Linked DNA regions of Phreatobacter oligotrophus. The protein of the gene in region 1 interacts with the protein of each later gene in a pairwise test. Links are inferred from orthologs where the notes say so. Each region holds a gene or a part of one and is shown on either strand. Other genes may lie near its edges.

What was found.
Region 2: the proteins of grxD (region 1) and C8P69_RS19265 interact in binary tests that used the Escherichia coli proteins (3 or more experiments, as listed by UniProt). The link is inferred for Phreatobacter oligotrophus from one-to-one orthologs.

The regions. Positions count from the first base shown.
Region 1 is NZ_PZZL01000008.1:100,460-107,302, reverse strand. Bases 3,894-6,843 are described here. They hold grxD (Grx4 family monothiol glutaredoxin), read right to left. Parts: upstream 5,565-6,843; coding sequence 5,223-5,564; downstream 3,894-5,222. Other genes in these bases: purL (phosphoribosylformylglycinamidine synthase subunit PurL), read right to left, coding at 5,986-6,843; C8P69_RS17295 (BolA family protein), read right to left, coding at 5,738-5,971; C8P69_RS17305 (D-Ala-D-Ala carboxypeptidase family metallohydrolase), read right to left, coding at 3,894-5,025. Also shown: C8P69_RS17325 (HpcH/HpaI aldolase family protein), read right to left, coding at 4-783; murI (glutamate racemase), read left to right, coding at 975-1,841; rpsD (30S ribosomal protein S4), read left to right, coding at 2,135-2,752; C8P69_RS17310 (glutathione S-transferase family protein), read right to left, coding at 2,986-3,600; more of C8P69_RS17305, read right to left, coding at 3,712-3,893. UniProt on the Escherichia coli protein: Monothiol glutaredoxin involved in the biogenesis of iron-sulfur clusters.
Region 2 is NZ_PZZL01000010.1:46,903-56,819, forward strand. The notes cover bases 6,946-9,917. They hold C8P69_RS19265 (BolA family protein), read left to right. Parts: upstream 6,946-8,284; coding sequence 8,285-8,551; downstream 8,552-9,917. Other genes in these bases: C8P69_RS19255 (hypothetical protein), read left to right, coding at 6,946-7,449; leuD (3-isopropylmalate dehydratase small subunit), read right to left, coding at 7,533-8,138; C8P69_RS24295 (methylglyoxal synthase), read right to left, coding at 8,595-8,969; C8P69_RS19275 (HlyC/CorC family transporter), read right to left, coding at 9,459-9,917. Also shown: C8P69_RS19215 (GNAT family N-acetyltransferase), read right to left, coding at 1-501; C8P69_RS19220 (cupin domain-containing protein), read right to left, coding at 526-951; C8P69_RS19225 (prephenate/arogenate dehydrogenase family protein), read right to left, coding at 971-1,891; hisC (histidinol-phosphate transaminase), read right to left, coding at 1,888-2,991; C8P69_RS19235 (chorismate mutase), read right to left, coding at 3,031-3,828; C8P69_RS19240 (RidA family protein), read right to left, coding at 3,859-4,269; C8P69_RS19245 (response regulator transcription factor), read right to left, coding at 4,391-5,113; C8P69_RS19250 (sensor histidine kinase), read right to left, coding at 5,110-6,750; more of C8P69_RS19255, read left to right, coding at 6,886-6,945. UniProt on the Escherichia coli protein: Transcriptional regulator that plays an important role in general stress response. Has many effects on cell morphology, cell growth and cell division. Acts by regulating the transcription of many genes, including dacA (PBP-5), dacC (PBP-6), ampC and mreB.

The DNA.
Region 1 (6,843 bases):
CCCTTACGCCCTCACCGCCTTCAGCGCCTGCTGCGCGCCGCCGCGCACCATCAGGCTGTCATTGATCAGCGTGATGAAGCCCCAGCCCTCGGCCGCCAGTTCCTTCGCCCGCTCCGGGCTCGGCGCGTAGCAGCCGGTGAGCTTGCCGGCCTTCTTCGCGGCGGCGAGGATCTTGGCGAAGGCGTCCTTCACCACCTGGTGGTTCGGATCGAGCTTCTCGCCCTTCAGCAGGGTGATGGAGAGGTCGGACGGCCCGGCGAAGACGCCGTCGATGCCCGGCACCGCGAGGATGTCGTCGACCGCGGCAAGCGCCGCCGTCGTCTCGATCATGGCGAGCGCCACGGTCATCTCGTTGGCCTGCCGCAGGTAGTCCTGCGGGTTCATGCCGATGAGCTGCTGGAAGCGGTTGCCGCCCCAGGAACGGTCGCCGAGAGGCGGGTACTTCACGGCCGAGGCAAATTTCTTCGCATCCGCCACCGAGTTGATCATCGGCGCAATGATGATCTCGGCGCCGACATCGAGGAGGCGGGCGCCGTCGCCGAAGGCGTCGAGGGCGATGCGCACGCCCGCCGGCTTGCCGGCATGGTTCACCGCGGAGATGCCGCGCATGGCCGAGAGCAGGTCCACCGAGGAATGCTGCATGTCGAAGGTGACAGCGTCGAAGCCCTCGCGCGCCACCAGATCGGCGAGCAGCGGCTCGGGCATGCTCATCCAGGCGGTGAACAGGCTCTCGCCGGCGCGCAGGCGGCGGGCGAGCTCGTAGGGCTTCGGCGGCTGGTGCATGTCATCCTCCCTCGGGTCCGGAGGCCTCGCGCCCCGGCTTTTGGCTAGTGATGGGACGCCCCGGCCCTGCCCGTCAACGCCGCCCCCCGCGCGGCAGCCTTGTGCGGCGGCAATGCCCGCAAGACTCGCGAAACCTTAACGCTTTGCCGCCAGACTTCCGCCGTCTCTCCGCGTGAAGGTGCGTGATGCGTATCGCCTTCGATCCCCTGGCCGGCATGAAACAGCCCCTGCCCTCCGCCGCCCCGCGCGGCGGCCGTGCCCCGACCATCCTGGTCTTCGATTCCGGCCTCGGCGGCCTCACCGTGCACCGCGATCTGGTGCGCGCCCGTCCCGACGCCCGCTTCGTCTATTGCGCTGACGACGCCGCCTTCCCCTATGGCGCGCTCTCCGAGGAGCATCTGGTCGCCCGCGTGCTGCAGGTCATGGAGCGGCTGGTGGCGGCCCACGCGCCGGACTGCATCGTGATTGCCTGCAACACCGCCTCCACCCTCGTGCTGCCGCATCTGCGCGCCCGCTTCACCGTGCCGGTGGTCGGCACCGTGCCGGCGGTGAAGCCGGCCTGCGAGACCTCGGTGAGCCGCCTCGTCAGCGTTCTGGCGACGCCGGGCACCGTGGCGCGCGACTACACCAGGGCGCTGGTGGCGGAATATCGCGGCGATTGCGCCGTGACGCTGGTCGGCTCGCCGCGCCTTGCGGGCCTCGCCGAGGCCACCATGCGCGGCGAACCGGCGGACCTTGCCGCCATCGCCGCCGAGATCGCCCCCTGCTTCGTCGATGTGGACGGCCGCCGCACCGACGCCGTGGTGCTCGCCTGCACCCATTATCCCCTGCTCGCCGACATCTTCGCGGAGATCGCGCCCTGGCCCGTCGCCTGGATCGACCCGGCCCCCGCCATCGCCCGGCGCGTCACGCAGATCCTCGGCCCCGCCCAGCCCGGCCATGTGCCGCCGCCCGCCACCGCCCTCCTCACCGGCGGGGCGGCGCTTGCCGGCCTTGCCACCGTCTTCGCCGGCTTCGGCCTCGGCGAGACGCGGGTGGAATCCCTGCCGCTTCATTGACATCGCAGGCCGTCGCGGCTAAGGACGCCGCTTCCTGACGGGTCGCTTCCGGGCGAGCCGGCGGGATTGCGCACCCGCGGCCGGTCCCTGTGACCGACCTGTCGTGTCTGCGGGCGCCAAAGGCAAGGACATGCGAACGCATGTCGCCTTTGGCCCGTCTCTCGCATTTTCGCCTCTCGAGGCGCGAAAATGCGAGATGGGACCCGGTCGGGAAATGCCGAGGCATTTCTCCCGACCGACCGGACAAGAGGAGGGCGCGTCTCCTATCGAACACGAACGACAAGGGACACGCGATGTCGAAGCGTCATAATGCCAAGTACAAGATCGATCGCCGTATGGGCGAGAACATCTGGGGTCGTCCGAAGAGCCCGGTGAACCGCCGCGAGTACGGCCCGGGCCAGCACGGCCAGCGCCGCAAGTCCAAGCTCTCCGACTTCGGCACCCAGCTGAAGGCCAAGCAGAAGCTGAAGGGCTACTACGGCAACATTTCCGAGAAGCAGTTCCGCGCCGTCTACACCGAGGCCGTCCGGGTGAAGGGCGACACCGGCGAGAACCTGATCGGCCTGCTGGAGCGCCGCCTCGACGCCGTCGTCTTCCGCGCCAAGTTCGTGCCGACGGTCTTCGCTGCCCGCCAGTTCGTCAACCACGGCCACGTGAAGGTCAACGGCCGCCGCGTCAACATCCCGTCCTACAAGGTGAAGGTCGGTGACGTGGTCGAGGTCAAGGAGACCTCCCGCCAGATGATCCTCTACATGGAGGCCATCCAGTCCGGCGAGCGTGACGTTCCTGACTACATCGAGGTCGATCACGGCAAGGGCGTTGCCAAGCTGTCGCGCGTTCCGACCCTCTCCGAGGTTCCTTACGCGACGCAGATGGAACCCTCGCTGGTCGTCGAGTTCTACTCGCGCTGATTTTCACCGCTTCGGCGGGACATGGAAAAGGCCGCCCCACCGGGCGGCCTTTTTGCTGTTGGGGCTAGTGCGACGGCGCCAAGGACACGATATCTGCGCAGGCACTGTCCTCTCCGTCATGCCCGGGCTTGTCCCGGGCATCCACGAATTCTCGCAGCGCAGTGGTCAAGTCGTGGATGCCCGGCACTAGGCCGGGCATGACGCGGTAGTGCGGGACGAAGACCCGATGGAGCTCACGGGCTCTCGCGATCGATCGGCCAATGCTTGAAGAGCTCCGTCGCCTCGCAGCGCGCGGCATGGGCCGCGAGCGCTGGGAAGGCATCGGGCGCCACCACGTCGGGGATGGTGAAGCGGATGAAGCCCCAGGCCACCGCCGCGCCGATGGCGCCGTGGGTCCAGGCCTCCGGCAAGGCCCGCCAGCGCTCGCCCGCCACCATGTCGACGGCGGCGAGCGCCTCCTGCAACTGGTCCGCGACGCGGTCGGCCCAGGGCGCATAGCGGATCGCCTCGGGGCGCTTGCGCTCATATTCGATGGCGATGGCCTTCTCGCAGGTGACGAGGGCGAGCGCCGTCGCCCTGAGGTCGGCGAGCCGGGCAGCAGGATCGGCCGGCCGGAGGCTTTTGCCCGCCACATCCTCCATGTGCTGGATGATGAGCTGCGATTCCATCAGCACCGTGCCGTCTTCGGCGACCAGCGACGGCGCCTTGATCAGCGGGTTGATGGCGCGGAAGCGGTCCATGTGCCGGAACACCGAGACCGACTGGTGGTCGAAGGGGATCCCCAGCGCCGTGCCGGCGATGGCCGCGCGGCGCACATAGGGACTGTCGAGCATTCCGACGAGCAGCATCAGGTCCTCCCGGGGGTGATGGACCGGGAGGGTGGCTGGATCGGCCGCAGGAGGCAAATTCACGGTTCTGATGGGCTGATCATCGCCGCGAATGGATCGGCGCGGGCGATGTCACCAGGACCGGCGCGGGCCGTTGTCGATGTGGAAGAGCCCGTTGCGGTAGCGCTTCACGCCGCCGAGGTCGGGGCGGCTCCTGAGGAACGCCAGGATTGCCGAGGGCTCGCCGGAGACACGGAAATCGGCGGCGCGGCAGTCCCGGTGATAGGAGCCCCGCCAGGCGTCGGTGCGCACGAACGTGCCGTTGCCGCGATGGGTGGAGCGCACGATGATCGGCCCGAAGCGCAGGGCGACGTCGTTGAGCGCGCGGCGCACGGGCGCCGGAAGACAGGTCAGCGGCACGCCGGGATCGGCCATGACGCGCTCGCCGGCAATGCCGAGGTTGCGATCGGTGCCGCGGGCGCCGGGCACGTAGCGCGGCCAGTCACGGGCGCCGCCATCCGGCGGCAGGGCGGCGAGGACCGGGCCGGTCGCCGGCGTCGGCCGCGTCTGGATGATGGCCTGCTGGGCGCCGGGCAGGCTTCCCGCCGGGGCAGCCGGCACGACGGTGGTGGTGGCGCTGCCCTGGGTGGTGAGGCTCACCGGCACGGAGCCGGCCGAGGCGAGCTGCGGAGCGGACACCGTGGCAGGGCCGGCCGAGACCGGGACGATGGTCGTGGCGCCCGGCCGCACGGTCGGCACCGGGGCGTGGAAGGCGACGGCGCGGGCCGGCAATTGCGGCTCGTTCGGACGGGCCTGCTGCGGCGCGGCAGCGGCGATGGCCTCGATGCCGGTCTGCGGCTGGGGCTGCGGGCGCTGGTAGGCGCCGGGGATGATGATGCGGCTGCGATCCTCGTCCTGCGGCCACTCATCCATCGAGGGGCGGAGCAGCGGCGGCGCCTCGGCCGTGGCGGCCGGCGGCGGGGCGCTGGCGACAGGCGGCTGCGCGGCCAGCGCGGGAGCGGACATGGCCGGAGCCGACATGGCCGGAGCGGACATGGCCGGCGCCATGCCCGCGGCGACGGCGGCAGGCGCGCTGGCCTGGGTGATGACGGCGCGGGGCGCAGCATCCGGGCGCGGCAGCGGCAGCGGCGCCGTCATGGTCGGAGCCACGGCGACGGCGGGGGCCGCGACAGCGCCGGGAACCGAACCGCCCCGCGGCGGGGTCGCCTGCCGCGGCAGGGGCGCGATGAAGGTGGGCGACAGGAGGTTCAGCGGCTGGCCACCGCCGGTGGTGCCGGCCGGGGCCGAGCCGGCCTGGAAGCCGAGGCTCTGCTGGGCAAGGCAGGGGGTGGACGCGGCGACGAGGGCACCGATGGCGGCGGCCCGCAGCGGCTGGCGGGACGCAAGGACAAGCGCGGCGCGCAATCGTCGGACGGCTCTGGTCATGCGGGGCGACGCGGTCCCGTGGCTTGCGGCCGCCGCGCGGGCGGCCATGGGCTGGCCCGAAGGCCGGGGCAACGCGGCACATGCCGCGCAATGAACGGGGGCCCCTATCGGTGCCCCGCTGCCTTATGCCTCTCGCAGCCGATCATGGCAACTTCCGGGCAGGATGTCGCAGGTCCGCCCGGCGCGGAGGGAAGGGATCAGGCCGTGGCCTCGCGGACCGGCACGCCCTTCTCCTTCATCAGCTGAACGAGCTCGCCCGACTGGAACATCTCGCGGGTGATGTCGCAGCCGCCAACGAACTCGCCCTTGACGTAGAGCTGCGGGATGGTCGGCCAGTTCGAATAGTCCTTGATGCCCTGGCGGATCTCGTCGGAGTCGAGGACGTTCACGCCTTTGAACGGCACGCCGAGATAGTCGAGGATCTGGACGACCTGGCCGGAGAACCCGCACATCGGGAACTGCGCGGTGCCCTTCATGAAGAGCACGACGTCATTGGCCTTCACCTCGGCGTCGATCTTGTCGTGGGCGGGATTGGTCATGGCACTCTCTCGCTGGAGCGGGCTCGCTGAGACCCGGATATGCGTCAGGTGGGCATTGATCGCGCTTCGGTCGAGTCCTTGCAAGCGTGTTTTCGACGCATGCCGTCACGGCGCGAATCGCAAGGCCGCCGGACAAGCGGCTCCGTGCCGGTGTCGGGCCCTGCCGGGCGCCCTCAGGCCGGGGCGCTAGTGGTCAGCGCCAGGGCGTGCAGAACGCCGCCCATCTTGCCCTTGAGCGCGGCATAGACGAGCTGGTGCTGCTGGACGCGCGACTTGCCGCGGAAGGCCTCGGAGACGACGGTCGCGGCATAGTGGTCGCCGTCGCCCGCCAGATCCTTGATCTCGACGGTGGCGTCGGGAAGCGCTTCCTTGATCATCCGCTCGATATCGGCAGCGGCCATGGGCATGGCTGGGTCTCTCCTCAGGCCGCGCGGGACATGTAGGCCGGCAGCCACGACTCGAAGGCTTGCCTCAAGTCCTTCACCACTATGGGTTCCTCGCCGGGGAGGGTCAACGCAGGCCCGCCCGTCTCGCCAAGGCGGGTGAGCTCGATGCCGGCGCCGGCAGCGCGGCTCGCCAGCGTCTCGACATCGGCCTCGCGCACCACCAGTACGTAGCGGCCCTGGTCCTCGCCGAACCAGAAGCCATGGGCCGGCACGTCATGCGATAGCGTCTCGACCGTGATGCCCTGGCCCGACGCCATGGCCATCTCGGCCAGCGCGACGGCAAGACCGCCATCGGAAATGTCGTGGCAGGCCGTCAGCAGGCCCTCGCCCGCGAGAGCGCGGACGAACTCGCCGTGGCGGCGCTCGGCGGTGAGGTCGACGGGGGGCGGTGCGCCCTCCTCCCGGCCGCAGATGTCGCGCAGATAGACCGACTGGCCAAGCCAGCCCGTGGTCGCGCCGAGCAGGAAGACCTGCTCGCCCGCGCTCTTCGGCGCGATGGTGACGCTGGTGGCGAAATCGTCGAGCACGCCGACGCCGCCGATGGTCGGGGTCGGCAGGATCGCCCGGCCCTGCGTCTCGTTGTAGAGCGACACGTTGCCGGACACGACGGGGAAGTCGAGCTCGCGGCAGGCCTCGCCGATGCCGCGGATGCAGCCGACGAGCTGGCCCATGATCTCCGGCCGCTCGGGATTGCCGAAATTGAGATTGTCGGTGATGGCGAGCGGCCGCGCGCCGACCGCCGACAGGTTGCGATAGGTCTCGGCCACGGCCTGCTTGCCGCCCTCGACCGGATCGGCCTCGCAATAGCGGGGCGTGACATCGCAGGTCATGGC
Region 2 (9,917 bases), on another replicon or contig:
GTCGATATAGACGGTGGCGAAGGCAGTCTCGACCCGGATCGATCCGACGATGCGACCGAGCATGTCGCGCTGCCAGTCGGCGAGTTCATAGGCCTCCGCCGCGCCCTCGACCCAGGCCTCCGTCGGCTCCTCGGAGAGGACGACGGCGGCATCACGCGCGCCCTCCATCTTCACCCGTTCGGCGAGCGAGGCGACCATCACGTCGGTCTCGTCGTAAATCGTCCAGCCGGCCGCGGCGAAAGCGCCATCGATGCCCTCGCCGGCGAGCGGGGTGATGCGCACCATCGGCTCGATGCCGGCCTTGCGGTACAGCGTCTTCACCGTGCGGATGAGCTCCTCGCCGCTGATGGACGAGGGGTAGAAGGGGCTGGCCGCATTGGAGCGCTTGGTGTGGCCGCCGGCCATGCGCAGCATCCAGCCGTCACAATAGACGGTCTGGAGGGCAGGCCAGGCGTTGAACAGCCGCTCCTCGAGGGTGCGGACAAGGGCAATGTCGGTCATGAAATCAGTCCGTCGTGCAATGACTCAGGCGCCCGGCCGCCAGCCGGGGGCGGCGAGGCGGAAGCCGGCGAAATCGAAACCCGGCGCGACGGTGCAGCCGACCAGCGTCCAGTCGCCGAGGGTCTCGGCCGCCTGCCAGTGATGCGGCGGGACGACGCCTTGCGGGCGCTCGCCCTTGCCGAGATCGGCGCCGAGAATGATCTCTGTCACCGGGCCGGCATCGGTCGCGGCCAGCGACAGCTTCAGGGGCGCCCCGGCATGCCAGTGCCAGATTTCCACCGCATCCACCGTATGCCAGTGGGAGCGCTCGCCGCGCTTCAGGAGAAAATAGATGGCGGTGGAGGCGGCGCGGTCATCCGCACCGGGGGCGTCGCGGAAGGTCTCGCGGAAATAGCCGCCTTCGGGGTGCGGCTGGAGCCCGAGCAGGGCGATGATCTCGTCGGCCGTCATCCGTGTCCCCTCGTCCCCGTCACTTCCTGTTCCGGCCGAAATCCGGATCGGCCGTGTCCTGCCGCTGGTCGATGATCGAGCGGCGGATGGCGCGGGTGCGGGTGAAGAGGTCGAAGAGCTGGTCGCCCTGGCCCCAGCGGATGTTGCGCTGGAGGGCGATGAGGTCCTCGGTGAAGCGGCCCAGCACCTCCAGTACCGCCTCCTTGTTGTGGAGGAAGACGTCGCGCCACATGGTCGGATCGGAGGCGGCGATGCGGGTGAAATCGCGGAAGCCGCCGGCGGAGAACTTGATGACCTCGCTCTCGGTGACCTTTTCGAGGTCCGAGGCCGTGCCGACGATGTTGTAGGCGATGAGATGCGGCACGTGGCTGGTGATGGCGAGCACCAGGTCGTGGTGGTCGGGCGCCATGACCTCGACCTTCGAGCCGAGGCCCTGCCAGAAGGCGGAGAGCGTCTCGATGGCGACGGGGTCGGTGTCCGGCACGGGGGTGAGGATGCACCAGCGGCCGTGGAACAGCTCGGGGAAGCCGGAATCGGGGCCGGAATGCTCGGTGCCGGCCACCGGATGGGCGGGGATCAGATGCACGCCCGGCGGCATGTGCGGCGCCATCTGCGCGACGATGGAGCCCTTGGTCGAGCCGACATCGGACACGATGCAGCCAGGCTTCAGGTGAGGGCCGATGATTTCGGCCACCGCGCCCATGGCGCCGACGGGCACGCAGGCGATGACGAGGTCGGCGTCCTTCACGGCCGCCGCCATGTCGGTCGTCGCCTCGTCGGCGAAGCCGCGCTCGCGCACGCGGGCGATCACCGCCTCCGACCGGTCGGCGGCGATGACGCGGCCTGCGAGCGGGACCTGGCGCAGGGCGCGGGCGATGGACGAGCCGATCAGGCCGATGCCGATCAGCGTGACCGTGCCGAACAGGGGAGCGTCGGTCACGTCTTCATGAACTCGGCGAGCGTCGCGACGAAGTGGCGGTTCGCCTCCTCGGTGCCGACGGTGAGGCGCAGCGCATCGGGCAGGCCATAGGCGCCGACGCGGCGCAGCACGAGCCCCTTCGAGACGAGGAAGGCATCCGCCTCCGCCGCCGTCTTGCCGGCATCCCTGGGGAAATGCAGCAGCAGGAAATTGCCGACCGAGGGCGTGACAGTGAGGCCGAGCTTCTCGATCTCCGCGGTCAGCCAGGGCAGCCAGGTCTCGTTGTGCTCGATGGCCTTCTGGACGAAGGCCTGGTCGGCAATGGCGGCAGCGCCGGCGGCAATCGCCGCGGCATTGACGTTGAACGGCCCGCGGATGCGGTTCACCGCGTCGATCAGGTGCGCCGGGCCGACCATCCAGCCGATGCGCAGCGCGGCGAGCCCATAGATCTTCGAGAAGGTGCGCGTCATCACGACATTCTCGTTCGACGCCACCAGCTCCAGGCCGCTCTCGTAGTCGTTGCGGCGCACATACTCGGCATAGGCCGCGTCGAGGATCAGCAGCACATGCTTCGGCAGGCCGGCATGCAGCCGCTTCACCTCGTCGAAGGGGATGTAGGTGCCGGTCGGATTGTTCGGGTTCGCGAGGTAGACGATCTTCGTCTTCGGCGTCACCGCCGCGAGGATGGCGTCGACGTCGGTGGTGAGGTTCTTCTCCTTCGCCACGACGGGCGTGCCGCCGGCCGCGAGGATGGCGATCTTGTAGACGAGGAAGCCGTGCTCGGTGAAAAGGCCCTCGTCGCCCGGGCCGATATAGGCATTGGTGAGCAGGGAGAGCAGCTCATCCGAGCCGGAGCCGCAGAGGATGCGGTCGGGATCGAGGCCGTAGAGATTGGCGATGGCCTCGCGCAGCTCGGCCGAGGTGCCCTCGGGGTAGAGCTCGAGCTTCTCGGCGCCCTTGCGATAGGCCTCGATGGCCTTGGGGCTGGCGCCGAGCGGCGTCTCGTTGGACGAGAGCTTGTAGACCTTGGCCGCGCCCGGCGCGCCGGACTTGCCGGGCACATAGGCATCGATCGCCATCACACCGGGACGGGGAACGGGACGCGTGGCTTCGAGGGTCATGTCGGCACCGGAAACGAGAGGCGGCCCGACCCGGCGGGTTCAGGCGGCGATCGACTTCGCGGTGTAGCCGACCGTGCGGGCGGCTTCAACAGCCATGCCGGAAGCCGCGTCCTGCGCGATCTCCGCATCTGAGGCCTCACGCGGGCCCCATGCGAGGATGTGGTGGCGGCCGCCCTCCCCGGCACTGGCGAGGACCGCATCCACCTCGACCGGCGGCTTGCCGGCGAGGGTCACCGCGACGATGCGGGTGTCGAGGCCGGCCGTGTCGATGGAGGGATGGCCGATGACGAGGGCCTGCGGCGGGCGCGGGCTGGCGGCGCGGGCGATCGCAGGCGCCGTCGCCATGGCGATGGGCTGGTCGGGCAGGCCGAGCTTGTCCCACCAGGCCTCGCGGGCGGGACCGAGGCCGATCAGGCCGAGATCGCCGCGGTCGCGGCCGATGGCGGCGATGACGGAAGCGGGGCTCGAATGCTTCACCAGCGGCACGCCGAAGCCGAAATGGAAGCGGGCGAGCTCGCGGGCATTCTCCTGCTCCGGGCCCATGACCACGTGCACCGAATGGGGCGCCTGGACATAGGTGAAGGTGGAGATGATCTGGCGCCAGATCTGCACGACGAGTTCCACCGGCAGGCGGCCGGAATGGTTCTCGACGAGGCGGCGGACGACATCCGCCTCGCGGGCGGGACGGAAGGCCGAGCCGGTCTCGGCGGTCTTCTTCACCGCGATCAGCGTCTCGATGATCTGGCCGCGCTCCATCAGGAGCTTGTGCATGGCGGCGTCGATGCGGTCGATCTCGCCGCGCAGGTCCGCAAGGCTCGGCGGGGTCTTGGTGGGCATGGGATCAGTCCTGCGCGAAGGAAACGGCGGTCAGGCGAAGAGCGTGTCGGCGGCGGCGCCCGGCAGGGCGGCGGTGACCTCGATCTCGACCTTCATCTCGGGCTTGTAGAGGCCGGCGACGACGAGCAGCGTCGAGGCCGGGCGGATGTCGCCGAAGACCTCGCCGAAGATCGGGAAGACCTTGTCGGCGTCGCCAGCGTCGGTGATGTAGTAGGTGGCGCGCACGACATTGGCCATGGAGGTGCCGGCCTCCTTCAGCGTCGCGGCGATGGTGCGGAAGCAGTTGCGGGTCTGCTCCTCGACGGTCGCGGGAAGGGTCATGGTGGCGTAGTCGTAGCCGGTGGTACCGGCGACGAAGACGAAGCCGCCCTGGACCACGGCGCGGGAATAGCCGGCGGTCTTCTCGAAGGGCGAGCCGGTGGAGATCAGGCGGCGTTCCATGGCGCAGGTCCGGTGACGAGGCGGGGGCCGCGACGTTTACACAGTCAGCGACGCCAAGAACAGATCGCCCCGCGCGGGGGAGACGTTCCATCTCCCCGGGAGGGCCGGCCGCCGCAGCAGCTCAGCGTGCGCTGCCGGCGGGGTCGACCTCGAGGCGGTAGCCGAGGCCCCGCTGCGTGTGGATCAGCGGCTGGGCCTGTCCGGCATCCACCTTGCTGCGCAGGCGACCGATATAGACATCGACGATGTTGGTGAGCGGGTCCTCGTTGACGCCCCAGACATTGGCGAGGATGCGCTCGCGGCTGAACAGGCGTCCGGGGGCGCTCATCAGCAGTTCGAGCAGGGCGAGCTCCCGTGCCGTGAGCGCCAGCACCTTGCCGCCGCGCGTGACCTTCATGGTCATCCGGTCGAGTTCGAGGTCGGCGACGCGGAGCACCGGGCTGGCCGGGGTCTGCAAGGCGCGTCCCCGCCGCCTCAGCGCTTCGATGCGCGCCAGCAGTTCCTCGAAGTCGAAGGGCTTGCAGAGATAGTCGTCGGCGCCGAGACGCAGCCCGGTCACGCGGTCCTCGACGGTCGACAGCGCCGTCAGCATCAGGATGGGCAGCTCGACCTGGCCGGCGCGCAGCGTCTGGCAGACGTCGAGGCCGCTCATGTCGCCGAGCATGAGGTCGAGAATGACCACCGTCGTCTCGCCGCCGCCACGGTGGTCGTCCCAGGCGGCGCGGGCCTGGTCGAGCCCCTCGGCGCCGCTGCGGGCGACCTGCACCCGCATGCCCTCCGCCCGCAATCCGCGTTGCAGGAAGTCGGCGATGCGCGGGTCGTCCTCGATGATCAGGATGTTCATGCCGACACCGTCGTTCCCTCGACTGCCAGCGGCAGGGTCACCGTGGCCGTGGTGCCGCGACCGGCGACGCTCGCCAGGGTGATCTCGCCGCCATGGCCGCGGGCGAGGACGCGCGCGATCGGCAGGCCGAGACCGCTGCCATCGGCACGATGGCTGATGGCGTTCGGAGCCCGGTGGCTGCGGTCGAAGACCCGCGGCAGGTCCTCGGCGGCGATGCCGATCCCCTCGTCGCGGATGCGGATCTCCACCCGCGGCACCTCGCCGTCCACCCGCACCGCCTCCAGCCGCACGGCCTGGCCGGGGCGCGAATAGCGAACGGCATTGTCGAGCACGGCGAGCAGCAATTGCCTGAGCCGGTCGGCATCGCCGATCACCGGCAGGACCGCAGGCCAGGGCGCATGGTCGAGGCTCACGCCGCCAGCCCGGGCGATGGCCTCGCCGCTGGACAGGAGGTCGTCGAGGATCGCCACGAGATCGAGCGGCACCCGCCGCAAGGACAGGGCGTCGATATCGCTGCGCGCCATGGTGAGGAGGTCATCGATGGCGAGACTGAGATGGCGGGAGGCATCCTCGATCCGCCGCAGCGAGCCGCGATAGTCCTCGATCGGCTTGTCCGCGCCGCGTAGCGCCACCTGCGCCTCGCCACGGATGGCGGTGGTCGGGGTGCGCAGTTCGTGGCTGATATCGGCGAAGAGCTGCCGGCGGCGCGCCTCCGCATCGCTCTGGGCATCGAGTGCGGCGCGCAGTTCGGCGGTCCGCACGGCCACCTGCTCCTCCAGAGCCGAACGGGCCTCGGTTTCCATGCGCCGGTGCTCCGCCAGCTCCGCCGCCATCGCGTTCATGCTGCGGCCGACATCGGCGAATTCATCCGTCCCGCCGGCGGGAATGCGGTGGGAGAGATCGCCCCGCCGCAAGGCCGCCGCGCCTTCGGCCAGACCGCGCAGGGGGCCGCGCAGCGCCCGCGTGAAATAGGCGGCCAGAACCAGCGCCACGAGAACGAGCGCCGCGGTCGATCCGATCCAGGACCGGCTGAGCAAGGCGAGCGCAGCATCAGTGTCGGCCCGCTTCTCGCGCAGCGCCGTGTCCTCCCGCTCGATGCTCTCCGCAAGAAGGAGGCGGAGATCGCGGCCCTCGGCGCGGTCGAAGAGATCGTTGGCGAGGCGCCAGGCCCCGGCGGGATCGGTGCCCGGCGGCACCGGGTTGAGGCTGGCGAGGCCGCGGCCGAGCTGGGCGAGACTGCCCTCCAGCACCCGCAGCGCCTCGGCGCGCTCGGCCTGGCGTTGCCGGGCCGCGGGACTGTCATCGAGCCGGACCGCCTGGGCGGCGAGGCCCTTGAGGTCGGCGAGGACGATCCCCATCCGTTCCAGCAGGGCATCGCGCGGGGTGGAGCCGGCGCCGGCGCCGAATTGCTGCTGGGCCAGCCAGGTGCGCAGCTGCTGCTTGTCCGAGCGCAGGTCGGTGAAGCCCTGCTTGATGTCGGCGGCGACGCGTCCGCGCAGCAAATGGCGCTCGACCTGGCCGATCGCCCAGAGGGCCGCGCCACCCTGCACCACGGCGATCGAGGCCAGCAGGGTCAGCGCCAGCGTCAGGCGACGTCCGAAACCATGGGAGGGCCGGGCCGGAGACTCGATCGTCATCTGTTTTTCATGCGCCGTTCAGAGCCCGCTCATTCCCGGTTCAAGCCGACGTCAGCCGCGACAGCCTACACCGATGCCGGCGCTGCCGGCGACACCGTCGTCGCCCCGCCAGGCCACGTAACCCGAGGAGCTCCCATGACCATCCGCCACCCCATCCTGGCCGCCGCGTTCCTGGCACTGGCCACCGCATCCGGCTCCGCCTCGGCGCAGACCGTCGTCAATCAGGCGATCACCGAGCGCGAGGTCGTTGCGGCGCAGCGGGCCTGGTGTGATGCGCTGGTGTCGATCAGCACGACCCATGCGACCCAGGGCCAGCCTGCCGCGAAGGCCCTGGCCGAGCGCGTCATTGACGCCGCCTATGGCTACCAGCTGGGCGCCGTCCTGTTCAAACCGACCCTGACGGTGGCGCCGCAGACCTTCCGCACCACCCGCGCCGGCGCGCTGGCCTATTTCGTCGGTGGCGACCCCGCCTTCCCGAATGACAAGGGCTTCGCCCTGAGCGGCTGGACGAAGTGCGAGGCGACCAACAGCGCGATCTTCATCGCCGGCACCTCCGCCTCGACCATGGGCAATGTCGCCATCACCGGCCCGAACGGCGCTGTCACGACGGTCGACAAGACCTGGACCTATGTGAAGGACAGCGCCGGCCAGCTGCGGATCGTCGTGCACCACTCGTCGCTGCCCTATCGGCCGAACTGAGCAGGCGAGCCGGGCGACGCGGCCCGTCCCTGTCCAAGCCGATCCCCCGGATGGCCCGGCGCGCATCGCGCCGGGTCGTTCCGTCAGAGCCAGGGGCGGGCGGTGGAGACGGTCTTCTCGAAGCTGTCGATCGACTTCTCCTTGACCATGGTCAGGCCGATGTCGTCGAGGCCGTTCATCAGACAGTGCTTGCGGAAGGCGTCGATGTCGAACTTGATCGTGCCGCCGTCGGGGCCGCGGATCTCCTGCGCCTCGAGGTCCACGGTCAGCGTGGCGTTGGAGCCGCGGTCGGCGTCCTCGAACAGCTTCTCCAGCTCTTCCGGGCTCACCTTGATGGGCAGAATGCCGTTCTTGAAGCAGTTGTTGTAGAAAATGTCGGCGAAGCTGGTGGAGATCACGCAGCGGATGCCGAAATCCAGCAGCGCCCAGGGGGCGTGCTCGCGCGAGGAGCCGCAGCCGAAATTGTCGCCCGCCACGAGGATCTGGGCATTGCGATAGGCCGGCTTGTTCAGCACGAAATCCGGGTTCTCCGAACCGTCGTCGCGAAAGCGCATCTCGGAGAACAGGCCCTTGCCGAGGCCGGTGCGCTTGATGGTCTTCAGGTACTGCTTCGGAATGATCATGTCGGTGTCGACATTGATCGTGCGCATCGGGGCTGCGACGCCGGTCAGCACGGTGAACTTCTGCATGGGACTTCCCCCTCGGCTTGTTGAGGCGCCATGTATCAGAGGCGCCGCGCCGTGAGAAGGCGGGTGGCGGCAAGCCTGCCGCACCACCGGACTTGCGGCGGGGCGCGGTCTCGCCGATATGCCGGCGGTGGGAGAAGGAACCGACCATGAGCGTTCGCGACACGATCACCGAGAAGCTGACCGCCGCCTTCACGCCGGCCGCGCTGGAGGTGATCGACGAGAGCCACCATCACCAGGGCCACGGCGGCTGGCGCGAGGGCGGCGAGACGCATTTCCGGGTGAAGATGGTCTCGGCGGCCTTTGCCGGGAAATCGCGGGTGGACCGCCACCGCGCCGTCAACCAGGTGCTCGACGCCGAGCTCAAGGGCCGGGTTCACGCGCTGGCGCTGGAGACCAAGGCGCCGGGGGAGTGAGCGGCAGGGGCTGAAGGCTATCGCCGGAAATTGCCCCCACCCCCTAGAGCCCCACCACCAGCCGGTCGGCGGTGGCCAGATTGCAGGCCATGGGCACGTCATAGACCACGGCGAGCCGCGTCAACGCCTTGACGTCAACGTCGTGGGGATGGGGCGAGAGCGGGTCGACGAGGAAGACCAGAAGGGCGATCCGCCCCTCGACGATGAGCGCGCCGATCTGCTGGTCGCCGCCGAGCGGGCCGCTCTTCATCAGCAGGATGTCGAGGTCGGGCATGTCGGCCTTGAGCAGCGAGCCGGTGGTACCGGTGGCAACCAGCGGCAGGCGCTGGAGCACGCCATGGTGGCGGCGGGCCCAGGCCAGCATGTCCGGCTTCTTCTGGTCGTGGGCGATCAGTGCGATCAGTCCGTCTTGGGCCATGGTGTCCTCCCGCTGCGCCGCCGCCATCATCCCCTGATCGGACGGCCAATACGACCTCCGAGCCGCCGCAGCATTTCCCGCGCCAACACCGAGGTCGGGATGTCCCGCAGCGCCGGACGCCCGGCAATGATGGCCGGGACCGCCCTCGCCCGCCAGCGGCGCAGCGAGACACTGGTGGTCGACGCCCGGCGGTATGACATGGACCCGTGCGGGATCGACGCCGATCAGGCGAACGATTTCGTCGCGGGAGAACTGCGAGACGGTGTGGATGGCCGGCGCGGTGCTGACCCGGTGGAGATGCGCCTCGAAGAAGCGGACGCGCTTGGAGGGATGGTCGTCGGGATTGGTCAGGCACGACATGTCGTGCACCACCGGGAGCAGCGGCCCATCAATGTCGGTGATCGGCATGTAGTTCAGCGAGTGAAAGAGGTCGTACTGGATGCGGGACATCGGCTTGCGATGCACCAGGACTTCCTCAGCGGAAATATCTCAATTCACGCGATCAAGCGGCGTAATCTTGATCGCCGTAATCCGGTTTCGCTGCCGTCTGAGCACCTGGATGCGGAAACCATGGAAGGTGAAGGTCTGCCCCGTCTCGGGGATGGACCTGGCCTCATGGATGACGAGGCCCGCCACGGTGGTGGCCTCCTCGTCGGGCAGGCGCCAGTCCATGGCGCGGTTGAGATCGCGGATAGGGACCGCGCCATCGACATTGACCGAGCCGTCGGCCTGCGGCCGGACGCCGGTCACCTGCACATCGTGCTCGTCCTTGATGTCGCCGACGATCTCCTCGATGATGTCCTCGAGGGTCACGAGGCCCATCACCTCCCCATATTCGTCGACCACGAAGGCGAAATGCGTCTTGCGGCGCAGGAAGGCCTTGAGCTGGTCCTGCAGGCTGGTCGAATCCGGCACGAACCAGGCCGGCAGGGCGAGGCTCGACGGATC